Linked DNA regions of Thiosulfativibrio zosterae. The protein of the gene in region 2 interacts with the protein of the main gene of each other region in a pairwise test. Links are inferred from orthologs where the notes say so. Each region holds a gene or a part of one and is shown on either strand. Other genes may lie near its edges.

What was found.
Region 1: the proteins of THMIRH_RS09480 (region 2) and grxD interact in binary tests that used the Escherichia coli proteins (3 or more experiments, as listed by UniProt). The link is inferred for Thiosulfativibrio zosterae from one-to-one orthologs.

The regions. Positions count from the first base shown.
Region 1 is NZ_AP021888.1:831,335-841,568, reverse strand. What follows is about bases 3,883-6,552. They hold grxD (Grx4 family monothiol glutaredoxin), read right to left. Parts: upstream 5,558-6,552; coding sequence 5,207-5,557; downstream 3,883-5,206. Other genes in these bases: THMIRH_RS03535 (N-acetylglutaminylglutamine amidotransferase), read right to left, coding at 5,655-6,552; rnt (ribonuclease T), read left to right, coding at 4,468-5,100; argA (amino-acid N-acetyltransferase), read left to right, coding at 3,883-4,471. Outside these bases: sulfur oxidation c-type cytochrome SoxA, read left to right, coding at 1-671; THMIRH_RS03560 (tellurite resistance TerB family protein), read right to left, coding at 806-1,204; ilvD (dihydroxy-acid dehydratase), read right to left, coding at 1,215-3,071; more of argA, read left to right, coding at 3,167-3,882; more of THMIRH_RS03535, read right to left, coding at 6,553-7,529; THMIRH_RS03530 (DUF1749 domain-containing protein), read left to right, coding at 7,727-8,611; THMIRH_RS03525 (GGDEF domain-containing phosphodiesterase), read left to right, coding at 8,670-10,234. UniProt on the Escherichia coli protein: Monothiol glutaredoxin involved in the biogenesis of iron-sulfur clusters.
Region 2 is NZ_AP021888.1:2,053,501-2,063,791, forward strand. Bases 3,601-6,327 are described here. They hold THMIRH_RS09480 (BolA family protein), read right to left. Parts: upstream 5,248-6,327; coding sequence 4,954-5,247; downstream 3,601-4,953. Other genes in these bases: THMIRH_RS09465 (sensor histidine kinase), read right to left, coding at 3,601-3,630; THMIRH_RS09470 (ABC transporter substrate-binding protein), read right to left, coding at 3,635-4,633; THMIRH_RS09485 (DsrE family protein), read left to right, coding at 5,348-5,875; THMIRH_RS09490 (2Fe-2S iron-sulfur cluster-binding protein), read left to right, coding at 5,937-6,188; recR (recombination mediator RecR), read right to left, coding at 6,257-6,327. In the rest of the region: THMIRH_RS09450 (EAL domain-containing protein), read right to left, coding at 1-1,416; THMIRH_RS09455 (circadian clock KaiB family protein), read right to left, coding at 1,425-1,682; THMIRH_RS09460 (response regulator), read right to left, coding at 1,706-2,068; more of THMIRH_RS09465, read right to left, coding at 2,128-3,600; more of recR, read right to left, coding at 6,328-6,850; THMIRH_RS09500 (YbaB/EbfC family nucleoid-associated protein), read right to left, coding at 6,877-7,206; dnaX (DNA polymerase III subunit gamma/tau), read right to left, coding at 7,231-9,612; THMIRH_RS09515 (LysR family transcriptional regulator), read right to left, coding at 9,919-10,291. UniProt on the Escherichia coli protein: Transcriptional regulator that plays an important role in general stress response. Has many effects on cell morphology, cell growth and cell division. Acts by regulating the transcription of many genes, including dacA (PBP-5), dacC (PBP-6), ampC and mreB.

The DNA.
Region 1 (10,234 bases), 1.2 Mb from region 2 along the record:
ATTCAGAAGATAAAATGGCTCAATGGGAAGCCGCTGAAGAATTCCCCCCTTATTTAGATGCTATTGATGCAGGTGAAGCTTTATACAATGCAGACAAAGCAGTTTACGAAAAATGTTTTGGTGATGATGTCACTAAGATTCGTGCAAAATACCCCTACTTTGACGAAGCAACTCAAAAAGTTGTTACTCTAGAAGGTGATATCAATAAGTGTCGTGCTGATGCTGGTTTAGCAGCTTATAAAGATGCTGAAAAAGGTAAAGGCGATATCGCTAAAGTATCTGGGTATTTAGCATACAATGCTCGTGGACAAAAGATTAATGTTAAAATCGAATCTGAAGGTGCTCGTAAAGCATTTGAAGCTGGTCAAGACTTTTACATTAAGCCAATTGGTCAGCTAAACCTTTCTTGTGCTAAGTGCCATACTTACCAAGCAGGTAAAAAAGCGCGTTCAAACTTGTTATCACCAGCCGTTGGTCACACATCTCACTTCCCGGTTTTCCGTGCAGGTGCTCAAGCTTTAACCACATTACATAACCGTTATGTTGGTTGTAACAAAAACATGCGTGCTAACCCAGCTAAACCACAAAGTGATACTTACAAAAACCTAGAGTTTTTTGAAGCCTATCTATCAAATGGTTTAGAAATTAATGGTCCTGGTTACCGCGAGTAATTTCTAGATTGCATAAAAAAACCAGCTCAGCGCTGGTTTTTTTATGCCCAAAATTTGTCGTATTTCTTTAACTGCTTTGCTTCCAAAATAAAAAAGGGGCAACGCCCCTTTTTTATTACACTCTATTTTAAAGCTTATTCAGACAACATCTCTTCGCCTTCATAAATCCAATCAAAACCACTTCGCACCCATTTTTCGATACGCATGATTAACTCAGGGTTATTTAAGCCAAATTTTTGGGCGATGGCAAAAACCTTATCTTGCTCTTCTCGTCCGAAATGTCCATCTTTGTAAGACAGCTTAATCAGCTCCTGCAAAGCAATAATTTTAGACTGGCGAGTATCAAAAACAACTACGAGATCATCAATACTGATATCAGGATTATCTAATTGAAACTCCAATCCAAAAGCCGTACTAAAATCTGTTAAATATTGAAGCTCTTCTTCAGAAACTTCATTATCCGCTGAGGCTAAATTGGCTGCCATGTCTAAAACAGCTTGGCGTTGTTCTTGTGTTAATCGGTTAGCAAACATGGCTTACCCCTTACTTTTCAATTTGTTCGACATTACGCACTGCACCAAAGGCTGCACTGGTAGTCATAGCTGCATAAGCTCTTAAAGCTGAACTGATTTTTCTTTCTCTGGGTTTAGCAGGTTTCCAAGCATGAGAAGCCCCTTTGGCATTCATCGCAGCACGACGCTTTGCAAACTCTTCTTCTGAAATCAATGCATTGATGGTGCGATTGGGAATATCAATTTCTATCATATCCCCTTCTTCCACCAGACCAATGTTTCCGCCCTCAGCTGCTTCTGGGGAACAATGTCCAATCGACAAACCAGAAGTCCCGCCAGAGAAGCGACCATCGGTTAATAAGGCACACTCTTTACCCAAACCTTTCGACTTTAAGTAACTGGTTGGATACAGCATTTCTTGCATCCCCGGCCCACCCTTAGGTCCTTCATAGCGAATTAAAACCACATCGCCAGAAACCACCTCGTCCCCCAAAATGCCGGCAACCGCAGCATCTTGACTTTCATAAATTTTGGCCTTACCAGTAAACTTAAAAATAGATTCATCCACACCAGCCGTTTTGACAATACAACCATCCATGGCAATATTACCATGCAATACCGCTAAACCACCATCTTGTGTGTAGGCATGCTCAATCGAACGAATACAGCCATTTTCAGCATCGATATCAACTGTCTTCCAACGCTTAGACTGGCTAAATGCTTGAGTGGTTCTAACATTGCCTGGAGCGGCTTTAAAAAAGGTTTCAATGGCAGCATCATCATTACGGCTAATATCCCATAAATCAATCGCAGCACCCATGGTTGATGCGTGAACCGTATGAACTTCGGTATTAATTAAACCACCACGCTCTAACTCACCTAAGATTCGCATAATGCCACCCGCGCGGTGCACATCTTCCATGTGATAAGTTTTGGAGTTAGGAGCTACCTTAACCAAACAGGGTACTTTGCGTGAAATCTCATCCATGTCACTCATGGTAAATTCCACTTTGGCTTCGTGTGCAACCGCTAATAAGTGTAAAACTGTGTTAGTAGACCCACCCATGGCAACATCTAATGCCATCGCATTTTGAAAGGCTTCATAGGTTGCAATTGAACGAGGTAATACACGCTCATCATTTTGCTCGTAATATTGTTTGGTAATTTCAACTATGCGACGACCAGCTTCTTCAAATAACATTTTGCGATCAGCGTGTGTTGCTAAAACGGTACCATTACCTGGCAAAGCAATCCCCAGTGCTTCTGCTAGGCAGTTCATAGAGTTTGCTGTGAACATTCCTGAACAAGAGCCACAAGTTGGGCAAGCAGAACGCTCAACTTCTTCAACATCGCTGTCTGAACAATTACTGTCTGCCGCCATAACCATGGCATCCACCAAATCCAGTTTAATGCCTTCACCCCCTAAAACGGTCTTACCCGATTCCATTGGGCCACCGGTGACAAAAATGGTTGGCACATTCAAGCGCATGGCAGCCATCATCATGCCGGGGGTTATTTTGTCGCAGTTAGAAATACATACCAAGGCATCAGCACAATGGGCATTCACCATGTATTCAACCGAATCTGCAATCAAGTCGCGCGAAGGCAAAGAATACAACATGCCATCGTGACCCATCGCTATGCCATCATCAACGGCGATGGTATTAAACTCTTTGGCAACACCACCGGCTGATTCGATCACTCTCGCAACTAATTGCCCAATGTCCTTTAGGTGCACATGACCTGGAACAAACTGGGTAAATGAGTTTGCAATCGCAATAATGGGCTTGCCAAAATCTTGTGATTCCATTCCGGTTGCGCGCCACAAAGCACGAGCGCCGGCCATGTTACGACCGTGGGTACTGGTTCTTGAACGATATTCTGGCATGTTTTCTCCTTGTCCATTTTTACAAAAGCATTTAGCGATTTGTAAAAGGGGCTGTTATACTAAACTAAATAAATTTACGGTATTTTCTCATATCTATGCAGCAATCTGAATTAGATTTTGTGAATAACTTAAGACAGTCATCACCTTACATTGAAGCACATCAAGGTAAGACTATTGTTATTTACATTCCTAGCGAACTCCTATCACTGGACAGTGAAGAAGATGAACGGTTATTCCAACTCGCCAAAGACGTGGTTTTGCTCAATCATTTGGGCATGAAAACCGTCATCACCCTGGGTGTTGAACTGCAACTTAACGAAGCTTTCGAAAGAGATCACCTGACCTGGGAAACGCATTTTAATTGCCGAGTAACCACTAAAGAGCATTTAAAAACCTTTGTGGAAACCATTGGCCAGGCGCGTGCGCAAATTGAATCAGAATTTACAGAAGCCTGCTCTGAAGAACAATCTACACTCACCATCATTTCGGGCAATTGGGTTACTGCGCGCCCTAAAGGAATTATTCAAGGCATCGACTTTCAACACACTGGTGCTTTGCGCAAGATCAACCACGAAGCCATTGCGCGTAGCTTATCGATTGGGCAGGTCGTCTTATTAACGCCGCTCACTTACTCTTTAACTGGAGAAATGTTCAATCTAAACTCTTTAGAACAAGCTTTCTCTGTTGCCAAAGCCCTAGAAGCTGACAAGCTGATGATTTTCTCTAGCCCTGAAAGTTTGGTTGATTTACCCAAACAGATGAGCATGTCGCAACTCAATGCACTCAACACCCAAACCAGCGAACCCAAACAAAAACGCTTGCTCTCGCTCATTCAGTCCACCCACAGCAAAATCAAGCGCATTCACCTGTTAGACCAAAATGAACCTGGTGCCATTTTGTTAGAGCTCTTTACCCGTGATGGCGTTGGCACCATGATTTTCACCGACCGTTATCACCACATTCGCCCAGCCACTTTTGAAGATGTAAGCGGCATTTTAATGTTGATTGCCCCTTTAGAAGAAGAAGGCATACTGGTTAAACGCTCACGCGAAAAGCTCGAGTTAGAAATTGAAAACTTTGTGGTCATCGCGCGCGATGACCATATTATTGGTTGCGCCGCCCTTTACCCCATGGATGAACAAAGTGCCGAAATGGCTTGTTTGGCCATAGACCCTGCTTATCAAGGGCAATCGCTTGGTGAAGAACTCTTGCAAGCCATCGAAAAACAAGCCATGCAAAATCGGTTTCAAAACCTATTTTTGCTCACCACCCACACCGACCACTGGTTTATAGAGCATGGCTTTAAAAAAGCCCAAGTGGCTGAACTCCCAGAGAAAAAACAATCCCTCTATAACTACCAAAGACAATCTAAAGTGTTGGTAAAAGCGTTGAAGGCATGACCCAAATCGAAAGACCCGTTACCCAAATTCAAGAAAGATTCCGCAAATTCTTACCCGTCGTGATTGATGTTGAAACGGCTGGTTTTGACCCTAACAAAAACGCACTGCTAGAGGTGGCTGTTGTTACCCTTAAAATGGTGGACGGTTTTTTACATCGTGATCAAACCTATCAAGCCAATATCTTGCCTTTTCCTGGCAGTCAGCTTGACCCTAGCGCCTTAAAGTTTATTGGCATAGACGACCCTTACCATCCTTTTCGCTTTGCGGTCAGCGAAAAAGAAGCACTAGAAACTTTGTTTAGCCCCATCAAGCAGCAACTGAAAGAAACGGGTTGTACACGCGCCATATTAGTTGGGCACAATGCTTTCTTTGATTTAAACTTTATTCAAGCGGCTGCTGAACGCTGCAAAATCAAAAGTCCGTTTCATCAATTCAGCACCTTTGATACGGTTTCTTTGGCAGGTTTGGCTTTTGGTCAAACCGTTTTAGCCAAGGCCGTGCAGTTGGCGGGGTTTGATTGGGATAACTCTCAAGCCCACTCTGCCGCTTACGACACTGAAAAAACGGCTGACCTTTTTTGCCATATCGTCAATCAATGGCCAATTCAATTACCTGAAAACAACGATTAAACTGCTAAAAAGGCCCTAAAAACTAACCAGGCCTGGTTAGTTTTAAGGCACTTTAAAGCAAAAAACCGAGCCATTTAACTCGGTTTTTTCTTAAAACATAAACCGATTAAGCTTGTTTTGCGGCGTGCTCAGCATTGGCTTTAGCCATCATCGCCTTCAATTCACCAGAAGCAGCTAACTCTAGCGTGATGTCACAACCACCTTGCAATTCTCCACCCACATACAATTGCGGGAAGGTTGGCCAATCTTGATACTTAGGCAAATGTTCAAAAATCATTGGGTCGGCTAAGACATTCACAAACGCAAACTTCTCACCGGTTTCAGCCAAAGCCTGTGAAGCTCGGCTAGAAAAACCACATGAGGGCATTTGTGGTGTGCCTTTCATATAAATCACCACTGGATTATTAGTGACTTGTTGGTGAATTCTTTCAACGGTTTCTTTTGCTGCATCTTCCATCTTGTGGGCTCCTTAATTCAATGCCTTACTATTTTGGTAGGTTATTATAACAAAATTTCAGACATATTAGCTATGCCTAATTTTAAATCCTGTCTGACTAAACGGTTTCACCTGCATCAACATGGCGTTGCAACCACAACTCAAGCAAGGCAGCGTGCCATAGTTTACTGCCTTGTATGGCCGTAAAACTTTCAGGTGCATCAGGATTTGCCAATAGATTTTCAATATAAGCTTCATTAAAAATGCCACGCGCCTTGGCTGCTGGGCTGGTTAAGATATTGCGCATGTACTCATAAAACGCCCCGCGCACAAACTTCAAAGCGGGCATCGGAAAATAGCCTTTGGGACGATCGATGACCTCATCTGGCACGATACCTCTAGCAATTTGCTTTAAGAAAAATTTAAAGTCTTTTAGCTTAAGTGACTCGGGGGCTGCCATCGCCAGTTCAACCAATGTATGGTCTAAAAAAGGTACTCTGGCTTCCAAGCCCCATGCCATGGTCATATTATCGACACGCTTCACGGGATCATCCACAATTAAGGTGGTGGTATCTAAGCGTAAAACTCGGTCTATAAAACTGTCGGCACCCGGCTCTTGCAATAAATCATTGATGGCCAGGCGAGTGACATCTTCAATATGATATTCAGGTTGCACCATCGACAACCATTCCGCATGACTGCGATCAAAATAAAAAGGTGCAAAATGATCGACCAGTGCATCGCCCGGCTTGGCTTGCGCAAAAGACGCTGCCATTTGCGGATACCAAAAATAGCCCGCAAACACTTCGTCAGCGCCCTGCCCAGACATAACGACTTTCACATCTTGCGACACCTGCTCAGACAACAAATAAAAAGCCACCGCATCTTGACCAAACATCGGCTCAGACATCTGATCAACCGCATCTTGCAATCTGGGTAATACTTGGGCGTTTTCGATTAAATATTTCTTGTGTTCAGTTTGATAGCGTTCAACCACCAAATCTGAATACTCAAACTCACTGCCCTTTTCCTCTGGCACATCTTCAAAGCCAATCGAGAAAGTACGAATATTTTTAACACCCGCTTCAGCCAATAAAGCCACAATCAAACTCGAATCTAAACCACCTGATAACAAAACCCCAACCGGCACATCTGCTGCGGTTAGGCGTTTATGCACCGCCTGTTTTAAGGCTTGGTGTAAAGCTTCAATCCAATCAGCCTCGGTTGAAGCTTCAGAGAGCCCAAATTTTGACCAGGCCTGGTGCCCTTCAGGGTGCTGGTTGTTTTTAAGCTCAGATTGCGGTCTTTTTGCCTCTAAGAACCAATAGCGTTTTTTAAACATTTGCCCATCAGGATTCACAATCAACCAGTGCCCAGGTTCAAGTTTGCGAATGCCTTTTAAAATGGTGTGAGGTGCTGGAATCACACCGTGTAGGGTAAATTGGTGATGCAAGCCGACAGGGTCAATCGAAGTATCAATATTGGGGCGCTGACTTGACGCCAGAATAGCTTGGGTATTCGAGGCGAAAACTAAACCCTTGTCTAAAGGCGCATAATACAAAGGTTTAATCCCCATACGATCTCTCGCCATTAGCAACTGTTGGTTGTAATCATCCCAAATGGCAAAAGCAAACATACCTTCAAATCGGGTCACACAATCCATGCCCCATTGACGATAAGCCTTTAAAATAACCTCGGTATCTGAATGCGATTGAAAAGTTTGTCCTAATTCAATTAACTCGGCAGTTAAAGCCTGATAATTATAAATACACCCATTAAAAACCAAAGTGAGTTCACCATCCACCATGGGCTGATGTCCGCCTTCAGACAAATCAATAATCGCTAAGCGTCTATGCCCAAGGGCCACCTGGTCTTGCTGCCAAGTGCCGCCATCGTCTGGCCCGCGTTTCTCTAGGGCTTTGAGCATGGGCGCCAAATCTGCCGCATTTGCAGATTGACCAGACCAAAAAATTTCACCACAAATACCGCACATAGCTTTCCCTTTTTTATTGGCTATTTTGAGTTGTGCACCATTTTATCTAAAAGCACACTCTCTGTTGAAAAACCCGTCCATAATTAACTATCCTGTTGCACTAAAGTTATTTATTAGTCACCATTAAATTTCTTTGATAAACTTGTTGGTAAAAAAATCTATTAGAATACGACTCATATGAGTAAAAGGACGCAAAAATGGCCTTATTCACTAATATTCAAACAAAATTTTCGAGCATTCTCATCTTTTGTGCCGCAATCCTCTTTTCTACCAGCAGTGTTGCTGAAACGGTGAGTATTCCTGTCACTAAAACTTTGCATGCTCAAGCAGAATTTGTGAGCGGCGCAAGTGATATTGCAGTGCTTATCAATCACGGCTTTTTAACGACTAACAAATTTAGCACGGTGCAATCGCTGATTAATGCCATCAAAGATCAAGGTCACTCGGTTTTATCGCCCAATTTAACCTTGGGCATCAATATGCGAGAACAGTCTTTAAAGTGCAACAGCTTGCACACCCATACCCTTGAAGAAGATGTCACCGAAATTAATGCTTGGGTAGATTGGTTAATTGCCAAAGGCTATCAAAAAATAGTTTTGCTAGGACATTCCAGTGGCAGCCAAGAACTCTTATTGTCACAAATCACCCATCCAAAACCTGAAGTTAAACTGGCTATTTTCACCAGTTTATTTTACTTAAACGGAAAAGATTTAGGGACTCTGGACTCAGACCTTGCTTTGGCAAAAAAACTCATTGACACCAATCAAACAACACCGCAGAAATTCAGCTTTCTTTTTTGCCAAAAAAATTACCTAGCGACCCCTGAAAGCTTTTTGTCTTACCACAAGCTAACGCGTCAGCAAAACCTAGACTATTTAAATGCCATCACCATACCCAGTTACACCATTATGGGCAGTGCCGATAAACGCTACCAAAAGGTTGGTGAAAACTGGTTAGATGAATTAAAAGCAACCAAAACCCATTTAGAGGTTATTGAGGGTGCAAACCACTTTTTTTCCAGTGAGCATGAATTTGATTTACAAGATAAAATCAACGAGATTATCAACACTTTGAACAACTGAAGATTGCTAATCACCCAGGTAAGTTAAGCGTAATTTAAGAGAATATGGCAAACAAATCATGATTAAACCCAAAATAATGCATGCCAAATTTTATTTGATGTTTTTTCTCATCTTAACGCTTGGGCTATATATTGGCTTTAATATCAAACTTTATAAAGATGCCGAAGAAATTCGCCAACAAACTCAGCAGCGAACGGAAGAACTTGCTCAAATTGAACTCACTAATGCAATTGATGCCGCCATTGCTATTTCACGTTCCAAAATTAAAGAAATGGCCTTATGGGAAGAAGTACAGCAACAACTGAATGAACCCAGTTATTACTTTTTTTGGCATGATGAACGCCTCAAAGAGTCACAATACTGGGAAAAATATTACGATCAATTAGAGCTATACAACAAAGACCGCAAACCCTTGCATGCTATTCACCACAGTGATGAGCACATGAATGCTTTACCCAATGAAGTGCCCAGCGCAGATAAAAATACTTTCTTTTTAAATCAACAGGGACATTTAGATTTGGTAATGTTCGAGCCTATCTATAACAGTACCACTCAAAAACTTGAAGGCTATATTGGCTTAACATTAGATTTTTTGCCTCTCATCCTCCAAAATTATCAATTCACTTACCTCGATAAATCTTCCATTCAAATTGCGAAAACCCACAACATTGTAACCGTTGAAATGGATCAAATTGAATCGCAAATGATTTTTGAACCGGTTAAAAACCCCGTGAATGACTACTTATGGACATTAATCCAAAACTTTATTAACCAAGTGATTATTTTCGGTATTCTGCTCGCCGGTCTGTTCACCATATTTTTCAAACTTTCAACACTGAATCCGCTTAATAGTTTGGTCAATTATTTAACGCAGTTAAAAAACAACCCCTCTTCAATCATTCCCCCAGAGAATAAACGCTTTTGCTTTCTGGAATTCGAGGAACTTAAAAACTCCTTGTCGGGTTATAACCAGCAATTAATTAATGCACAGGTTGAAATTGAAGCGCAAAGAGAAACGGCCTTATGCCAATCCAGAATAGACGCCCTATCTAATATTTTAAACAGACGCGCCTTTGATACGCGCCTAGACACTATCTTTTTGCATTATCATGAGGCACAGCATCCGGTGGGCTTTATTCTGTTTGACTGTGACTTCTTCAAAGCCATTAACGACACTTACGGCCACGAAATTGGTGATTCGGTTATTCGCATTACTGCCAGTACCTTTAGAAACGCCCTACCTGAAAGCGTTGAAATTTACCGTATTGGTGGTGACGAGTTTGCTTGTATTGTTGAACATCAAGACCTCGCTGGTGTATTAGACATCGCCAACCTTTGTTTTAATGCTATCCGAAATTATGATTTTAATCACATCGGTATTCGCGAAAAAATTGCTTACAGCGTAGGCATCAGCTTCATAGATTCGCATAATTCCGAAGACCTTGCTCTAATGCACAAGCAAGCCGATATTGCGCTTTATAAATCAAAACGCTCCTTACATCAAAAAGTACAGGTTTTCCAAAAAGACGACGAACACGCAGGTAAAACCCTGACATCCAATGAACACATCACCGCCATCGTTGAATCTTTACATTCAGGTAAAAACATTCGCATGCACTTGCA
Region 2 (10,291 bases):
AGTGCCCAGCACTGGCCCCTTTTTGGTGATTAAAAACCGTTCAAACCCTTCTACAGCCTTGCTACGGTTTTCCATAGGCACCAGCGTACGGTGCAAATCTATGCCAAATAAGCCGCCCGGTTCGTAGCCAAAAATTTTATGAGCAGCCGGATTGGCAAATTCAATCAAGCCTTTGACATTCATAATCACAATACCTTCTAGGGCTGTTTGCGTCAGCTGTTTAAATTGCTTTTGAGAAAACTCGCTTGAAATCAAGGCATCTTTAAGTTCTTGCGTTAAAGCACTTCTGGCTTTTTCTGAATTAGAAAAGGCTTGACCAACCAGGGTTAATCGACGATTTTGACTGTGCAATATGCCTAAAAAGGCCATTAACAGACCAAGCATGATTAAACCCACCACACTTTCTAGACGATGTTTTTCCCACAACACTTTTAAAGACAAGGGCTCTATAAGTCTGACAAAAGGGGGAATATTTAATGATTCCATTAAACGACGCACTTTTTCGTAATTGGCAAGTGTTGTCCAAGATAAATACCCCAAACTGCCCGGCATTTCGATATTGGGCATCAACAGTAAGGTTGCGGCAATTTGGTCTTTTAAATTAATCGGCACATTCGGCATGGCCATCAAAGCCCATTCAGGATACAGCTCGGTACTTAACAAAAACGGAAAAGTTTGTTTGCAATCCAAAGCACACTCACTGTCTAGCGGTTTTTTTGGCGCCAAAATGGTCAGCTCATTTAGGTTTAACTGGCCTTGTGTTGCCAACTGTTCTAAAACGCCCGTTCTCACCACACCCACATCTGCTAAACCAGACAAAACCGCAAACACCACGCCCTCATGAGTATGGTAATAATGCAATTTTTGCAACTCATTAAAATTAACGCCTTGCTGAGCAAACTCACTTTCTGCGAAAATTTTGCCACCCGCAGACCTAGCGTTGACAAGGCCAATTCGCAGATTAGCGGTTTGACTCAGGTCTGTTAGCTGGGTATTTTCTGAACGCCTAAAAATAACACTGCCCATTTGGCTGAAGCTAACAGAGCCAAAATGTCTTTTAAGGGTCAAAACCCCTGAGAGTTGATATTCATAAGAAAGCTGCAAATACTGCAATGGATTGGTAATAAGGAAGGTAATTTGTTGCTTTTCAACCGCTTCGTTGATTTCAGAAAAGTTTAACGGCAAGAGTTCAAATCGATGCTCGGGGCGTTTTTGTTGCAGATAGGCCAACATAGGTTGCCAATCGGTGCGCGCTTGGGCTTTACCATTAAAGGCCAAAACGCCTATCACAACATTATCTGCCCAAGCAAGCGGCACAGGCGCTATACACAACAGAATGACGCTCAGCGCCAAGAACTGCTTAACCAGTTTTGCCTTTAGCCAGGGCGTCCAACGGGCATTGAGTGAGCGCGTCATTAAATGGCTTATTTAGTCAGCTGTAAAACAATATCATTGAGTTTTGTAAGGTCAATAATCAGTTTTTTTACTGGCTCTGGAAGGTTTCTGATGAGCGTTGGCGTTGCGAAAATATTATTTTCTGCCGCAATCTCTGGTTTTTCCATGACATCAATCAACTCTAAATCCCATGGTTCGATCATATTGGCTTGCAAACTTTCTTTAAAAGCCGCAATTTTGCTTTCGCTGGACTTATTAGCCACATAAAACAGTCTAAATTTATACATAATCACTCCCGGCATTTCAAGCATTATAAATAGGCTGAAACGATTTCGTTAATTTGGTCTAAGGTAATGGGTTTTGCCGCCAATTGAAACTCAATGCCATCATCTCTGACTTGTTCTAGCTCTTTGGTAAATTCTTTTGCAAAAGCCGTTACCACATAAACCGGCACATCTGGATAGAGGGCTCTTAAGGCTCTTAGGGTTTCGACCCCGTTCATTTTGGGCATTTTTAAATCTAAAAACACCAGCGCTGGTGGCCAACCTTGAACCATCTTCATGGCTTCAACACCATTTTCAGCCAGTTTTAGATTAAGCTCAGCAATTCCCTCTAACGCTAATTCAAACGAATCTCTAATAGACTGTTCATCATCCACCACTAAAACATTCATTCTCTTTTCCTCACCATTCTATAAAGACTTTGCCCTTAGGCAAAGGTTACTTAAATTATTCAGGCTGCTTGGCATTGCAAAATCATTTGAAAACAGGCACCTTCATGCGTTGGTGACACCAACAAACGCCCATGCATATCGGCCATTAATTGGGTCGAAACGGCCAACCCCAATCCGGTTCCTTTGCCCACTTCTTTAGTGGTGAAAAACGGATCAAAAATTTTAGACTTAATGGCATCCGGAATGCCACATCCGTTATCACAAATCTCTAAAACCAATTCACTCTCTTGAACAGCGATTCTAAAGGTAATTTTAGGATGCTCCAAAGCTGGCATTTCATTAAGGGCGTCACGGGCATTAACCACTAAATTCAAGACCACCTGCTCTAGTTTATTGGGTTCTCCAAATACTTGGGGCAACTCCATGGGGGCATCGACTTCGGTTTGAATATTAAAGCGTTTTAAATCTGGGTGAACTAAATCAAGCACCAGGGTTAAAACTGGCAGTATATCAAAATAGGTGTTTTCGGTGGTTTCTTGTCGTCCAAACTGCAACATGTTTTTCACAATCTTTTGCAGTCTAGCCAATTCTACTTCAGCTTTTATGAGAATATTTTTGCTTTTTGAATCCTTATCACTCATGGCCTTTTCTACATAGGTCACATAATTCAAAACGCCCATTAAAGGATTGTTCAACTCGTGCGCCACGCCCCCAACCAAAACCCCTAAAGAAGACATTTTTTCGGTCTTCATAAGTTCTACTTGCGTTCTTTTAATTTGCTGTAACAAAGATTCTGCCGCCAACTTAGCTTTTTCGTTTTCGGCTGCCAAACTAGAATATTTTTCAATAGACACCATATTGTCAGCCAAACTGACACGCATTTTTTCTAAGCTGTCAGCCAAGCCACTGAGCTCAACGGTTGACACAGGGCGCACAGGTGCTCCTAATTCCCCTCGACCAAACCTACGAGCATCTGCGGCCAACTGTGCAATGGGTTGACGAATATAGTGCTTCACCCAAAACAATAATCCAATCGGAATAAACCAACCAAACAATAAACCTGCCCACAGCGTATTGCTGTAAAACGCGCTGGTTGCCCTTTCTTGGTCTTCTATGGTTTTTTGAAACAAGCGTGTATGCGCCAGTAAGCGCTGATTAATGGCCAGTAAATTGGTGCTGTTATGTAATTTAGCGGCATATGAACTGTCATTTTGCCCAAAGCTCAACTCTGCCGCTTCTTTTAAGTCGATAATGAGTAAACGAATCATGACTAGACTGGCATATCCCTCTACTTGCGAATATTTTGAAACTAAATTTTCCGCCTGACTCCACTTACTAAACCACTGCTGTTTGGAACGCTCACTTTTGGTTACGGTATATTCAGCCGTTAAAAATGTCAGGTCGGTGGCATGCTCTCTTAATTCATCAGAAAAATGACTTAACTCAGCAAACTTTAATTGTTGATTCCATTGCCAGCTGCCAACCGCAACCAGTAACAGGGTTAAAACCGAGGCACTGAACATTAAAGTCATGATTAAAGATCGGATACTATGCAGTTTCATCAAGCTACTCCATCAACATCACAGCTTGAGGACGGATTTCGAGCAAATAACTCGAATTAATTAAACCCAAAGAATTAAAAACAGTGTCTGCGTTGATATAACCATCTTCTTTGAGCCAATTCACTTCTTGTTCTAGCGTGATTAACATGGCGTGCTCCAAGCTGACATTAAAATCTGCCAATCGCCAATAGGGCGTTAAATCTTCTGTTGACATATCTAAAGCTTGCGCCAAAATGCTTAAGGACTCTTCTGGGTTTAAACGCAAAAATTTCACCGCCTTTATCAAACCCTCTAACAACCCCTTAACCTGCTTAGGCGTTAAATCAGATGGCTTGCCACCCACTAATAAGTCATATTGAATATAGATGCCTGGAAAAGCCAAACTTTTGGTCTGCCCGGGCATCAGCGCCAAAGCTTGCGAAACATAAGGTTCTCGCATAGAAAAAGCATCAATTTCACCCGTCATTAAGGCATTCACCAAGTCATTCGCTGGCATAAATTTGCGGATAACTTGGTCATGCAGTTTTTCAGATGACTCTAAAACGGAGTGCATAAAGAAATGGACCGCTGAATATCGCTGAGTGCCGATGCTGTGTCCTGCCAAATCCTGCAAGGTCTGAATGCCCCTATCAGTTCTCACCACTAGACGATTAACATTCGATGAGCTATAAATTGAAGCGTAGGTGACGAGATTTTTGTTTTTTAAAGAGTTAAAAATGAAAGGCACATCTGAGGTACTGACAAAGTCACAGGCACTGGTTAACAAACAATCGTTCATGGCGACTTTGCCCGATGGGAATACCTTAAAATCCACATCTAAACCCTGCTCTTTAAAAAAACCTTTCTTTTGCGCAATAAACATTAAACCGCTAGAAGGCTGTTTAGCGACTCCAACGGTCACGGGGGTATTGATTTTAATTTCGGTAGACTCGCGCTCACAACCCAAAAGGCTAATCCCTAAGAGAGGCACTATTAAAAGTAACAATCCAAACTTGAGTTTCATCTCACCCTACCTCTTATGTCTAATAGGTTTAGTATAAGTAGTTTTAAGCAATATGAACAATCAAAATATTCGATATTTACCCTAATAAATTCAGCAGATTGTTGTAAAGAAGAAAATGGTCGGAGTGACAGGATTTGAACCTGCGACCACTTGACCCCCAGTCAAGTGCGCTACCAAGCTGCGCTACACCCCGATGTAGATAAGGTTGAAAACCTTAAGAGAATCTCTTGTAGAAAAGAGAGTGCGTATTATAAGTGTAAATTTAGTTTAATCAAGCGTTAAAACAACCCTCTTGTAAGAGCCATCTTTAAAACACTTAATTAATGACCACCTTTGCAGGGCGTTGACACGGGCACTTGAGCACCCCATTCTTCGGGAGAAAAGGTATGTAAAGCCAATGCATGAAACTGCGGCATTTGCTCGGCTAAGACTTGGTAAACTTTTTGATGGCGCTTAACCTTGCTCAACCCCTGAAAAGCCTCACTGACCAGTGTCAATTTAAAATGAGATTCTGTGGCTGGACCTGAATGCATGTGACTTTCGTTATCCAATTGCATAAAGGCAACCGGAAAGTTTTGGGTAATTTGGGTTTCGATTTGTTGTTGTAAACTCATGGTTTCTCAATTTAAAAAAAGCTATCTGAAGCACTTTAGTGTGCAATAAACGCTATAATAATTTTTAAAACGACTCAAGTAAATGCAATCGGAGCGGATTATGTCACTATTTAAATCTATTTCAATCCTTGGACTCAGCTTGGCTTTGCTGGCGCCAATGCAAACTTTCGCCAGCGGAGATGGCAGTACAGCAACTGCTGCTTATAAACTTAAACCGCTCCCAGAAATGCAAGACCCACCAAGCGAACGCTTTCCGGGAGATCCTGCTGAACACAAAGCGGTTTATATGTGGAATAAGTCTGATGAAGCTTATCAATTGGCCATTTTGAATTCAATTCAGGCAATGATTAAGCGCTATGGCGACAATGTTGAAATTGCCGTAGTGGTCATTGGCCCCGGCATCCATGCACTGGCAACCCATCCTAAACGCCCGGTTGACCCTTTGAGTTATGAGCGTATTGAAAGTTTTGCTAAAGATTACAAAGTCCGTTGGATTGCCTGCGGCAGCACCATGAATACCCTTCATTGGTCGGATACGGATATTCGCCCTTTTGCAGAATATGCCGATGTGGGTGCAGCGGCGCTGATGGAACTTCAAGAAGAAGGGTTTAAAGCAATTGTTTGGTAAATTATTCAAATTTAATAAAACAGAAACTCAAGTAAATGATTTAGATAATAAGGAAGGAAAGATGCCTAAGATTACGGTTGTTGGCCAAGGTGAAGTCGAGTTTGATGGTCAATTTTCAATGCTAGAAGCGCTGGATGAAGCGGGATTTGATATGCCTTACAGTTGCCGTGGTGGTAACTGCGGCGCGTGTGAAGTGCGTTTATTGTCTGGCAATGTAGAACACATTCAAGACACCGCCTACGAAACTCGTGGTAAAGACATTTTGACTTGCAGCGTGATTCCGCTGACCGATGTTGAAATAGAATTGATTTAAGTTTTTTTCTTGGCATTAAAAAAGCGGACTTAAAGTCCGCTTTTTTATGGGTCAAAATGCACCAGCGATTAAACGGTTTTACGCCCAGCAAAAGCCTGGCTTAAAGTACCGCTATCAATGTACTCCAACTCGCCGCCCATCGGAATCCCCTGCGCTAACCTTGACACCGCAACCCCAGCGTCTTTTGCCATTTGCTGAATATAGTGAGCCGTGGCTTCGCCTTCCACCGTGGGATTGGTTGCCAAAATCACCTCGGTAATTTCACCCTCAACCAAACGCGCTTTTAAGATATCCAGCCCCAAATCTTGCGGCCCGATGCCATCAATGGGCGACAAATGTCCCATCAACACAAAATAAACGCCTTTAAAAATGCCCGACTGTTCTATTACTGTGACATCTGTTGGATTTTCCACCACGCACAATTCATGTTGCAAGCGTCTGGGCGAACTGCAAATACCACAAACTTCAGCTTCGGTTAAGTCGCGACATTTTGCACAATTACCCACTTTTTCAATGGCTTGTTGTAAAGCATAGGCGAGTTTGTCGCCCCCTTTGCGATTGCGCTCCAGCACATAATAAGCCATGCGCTGTGCCGACTTAGGACCTACGCCTGGCAAAATACGCAGGGCTTCAACCAAGCTATTAATCAACGGACTGGGCATGGAAAATTCCTAGGGTATCAAATGGGCTAAAATGGAAATTTCATGCCAGCAGGTAAATCGATACCACCCGTTAAGCCAGACATTTTCTCAGCAGAGGTTGCTTCCACTTTACGAGAAGCGCTGTTTACCGCAGCGGCAAACAAATCTTCTAGCATTTCTTTGTCGTCCATTAGGCTGTCATCAATTTCAACTTTAATCAATTCATGCTTTCCGGTCATGCGCACTTTCACCATGCCGCCACCTGCTTCGCCTTCCACTTCCATTTTGGCAATTTCGGCTTGCGCAGCTTGCATATTTTTTTGCATATCTTGCGCTTGCTTCATTAAATTTCCTAAACCGCCTTTTCCACCAAACATGTGCTTTCCTTCTTTATTAACGCATTAAATTTGTTCAATCGGTTTAATTGACGACTCAATTAAACGCATATTAAACCGTTTTTGAAATTCTGCGACTCGTTCATCGGCATGGATAGAACTGAGCGCTTGTTGTTGTTTTTGTTGTGCTTGAATTTGCCAATAGGTGGCTGGCGTCATCATCAATTCTGATGCGACTTGCTCCACAAATTGTAACTGAAAATGAGCACCAAATACCCGCTGCAATGCCTGAGTTAAACGCGTCACCGCCAATTCTGTTTTGGCCAACATTTGTCCGGGCGCAACACACAAGGTAATAAATTCAGCGCTGACCGCGACCAAAGCTGACTGGTGCGCCAAAGCCTCTGCCATACCTTCGGGCTTAATTTGCGCTAACAAACTTAACCATTCTTCAATTAAATGACTGCCCTCTGCCGATAGGGTTGGTGGAGCAACGCTGGTGATATTTTCTGCAAGCGGGTTTTCAGTCACCATGGCGGGCTGAGCGCTGGGCTCAAGCATGTCATTTGCGATAACTGGCGCACCCTCTGCAATCGTTTGGGTTTCTGGCACCCCCACGAAGGGTGGATTAAATGGCGGCTCAATCGGCTGTTCAACAGAATTTTGTTGCGGAGCTAAACTGGTCGTTTGTGAATCCTCTTGCGGAACCATTGGCGCAGACGGAGCATCATCGGCATAGGTTTCATCAAACCATGCTGGCGGCTCACCCATATCCGTCACAACTTCTAAATCTTGCGGCGGCGTGGGTTGTGCCACAGCAACAGCTGCAGAAGGCGGTGATGGTGCGGATGAATTAGAAAAACCGCCACCCTTTTGCTTGGCCATCATTGCCGACATTTTGGCACTCAAACCACTCGACATCGGATTTGCATCATACGATTTAGGCGATGAATTTGTCTGAGCAGGCGTTGCTTGAGCGGGGGTTTGCGCAGAACTATTCGGCTTTCCCAGCGTTTGTTGCAACCTCGCATGGAGCGAAGCCAAATGATTGGCATCTTTTTCAACAGGCGTAGGCTCAAGATTAACTGGCGGTACTTCTAATGTTGATGAAACCGTGGGCTGGACAGCTTCTGCAACAGCTGGACGAACAGTGGCGACTGGTGTTTCTGGTGGTGCAGGCATGGTAGGTTTTGCAACCGAGCTGGCTTTTAAATTTTGTAACACTTGCGAGGCTTGCGAAACCGCGGGTGCTGGCGGAGTTTGCGGCGCTGAGCTTGCTGATTTTGGCTCAAAATTAACCAGGCCTGGTTGTTTTTGAGCATTTTCTGAGCCATTTTGCTCATTAAATGCGCTTGGCGTGGAGGCTGAAGGGCTAAACGCCAGCATACGCAACATGGCCATTTCAAAGCCAATGCGTTCATCAGGCGCTAGGCGCATATCTTGTCGGCTGAGCAAAGCAATTTGATAAAACATTTGTATTTGTTGAGGTGATAAATGTTCTGCCAACAACGCCAGTTGCGTTTCATCAATCACCGCCACTTCGCCCAAATTGCCCAATACCTGAACCAAAGCAACCTGATGCAAGGCTTCAATCAATTGCGACAATAATGCGCTGTAATCGACCCCCATGGCCGCCAATTGCTGTAACACTTCTTTCAGTTGCTCGGCAGATTGAGCCAGCAGTGCTTGCAATAAATGTTCAGTAAACTGTTGGTCAACCAACCCCAACATGGCTTGCACCGGCGCAAAACGCACCTCGCCTGCGCCAAAAGCGATGGCTTGATCTAAAATACTTAAGGAATCTCTGGCAGAACCATCGGCACTTTTGGCAATCATGGCTAAAGCCGCTTCTTCAAAAGGAATGGCTTCTTGTTGCAAAATAAAGGCTAAATGATTGGCAATTTGCACCTGCGTTAAACGCATCAAATTAAATTGTAAACAGCGTGATAAAACGGTGACGGGGAGTTTATGCGGATCGGTGGTTGCCAATAAAAATTTCACATGCTCTGGCGGTTCTTCGAGCGTTTTTAACAAGGCATTAAAACTGCTCTTTGACAGCATGTGCACTTCGTCAATCAAATAAACTTTAAAGCGTCCTTGTACGGCGGCATATTGCACATTATCCAACAGCTCGCGGGTGTCATCCACTTTGGTTTTTGAGGCCGCATCCACCTCAATCAAATCCACAAAACGCCCTTCGTCAATCGATTTACAGTTGGCGCAAACGCCACAAGGCGTTGAAGTAATACCGGTTTCGCAGTTGAGTGCCTTAGCAAAAATACGGGCGATGGTGGTTTTACCGACCCCACGAGTACCGGTAAATAAATACGCATGGTGCAGTCGTTGTTGGTCTAACGCATTGCTGAGCGCTTGCATCACATGGGCTTGACCCACCAACTCAGAAAACTTTTTAGGGCGCCATTTACGGGCAAGGACGGTATAGCTCAAAAGACTCTCGCAGAGTTAAATCAAAAGAGCGGTTATTTTAGCTTGTTTAGCCAAACGATAAAAGACAAAGGCAGAGATAGTTGAAAACTAAAGCTGAGTAGACAAATCTAGACAAAGATTAGGGAGGCGACCCTGCCCACCGATCCTCGGCGCACGCAGCCGTTGGTACCGTTGCTACCTTCCGGTCCTGGCGGGGTTCCCAACATAGCGTCGCGAGGGAGCGAACAGAGTCACCATCATAGAAATGCGAATAGGTTTCGCAAGTGGCGCATTATACAGGTGCCGGTAGCAATTGACAAACTTAATTCAATTGCTTTGTAAGTCGATGTAGCCTTGGCCTTTTTCGGTTAAAAAGGTCAAAAACTCTTTGGCTAAAATCGATAATTCTTTACTGGCTGGGTAAACGATATTCCATTGTTTGAGAATGGGAAAGCCTTCAACATCGAGTTTAACGATGGGCATATTGGGCTCACTCAGATTCAGGGCATGCTCGGATACACAAGCGACCCCTAATTCTCCCGCCACACAGTGTTTTACGGCCTCGTTACTTTCTAAAGACAAGCGTTCTTGTACGGTTAACCCTTGTTCTGCAAATAAGTCTTCGATGGCTGAACGAATCCCGGAGCCTTCTTCACGCATTAAAAATGGTTCTTTAGCTAGACGCTTGAGCGTGACTTTT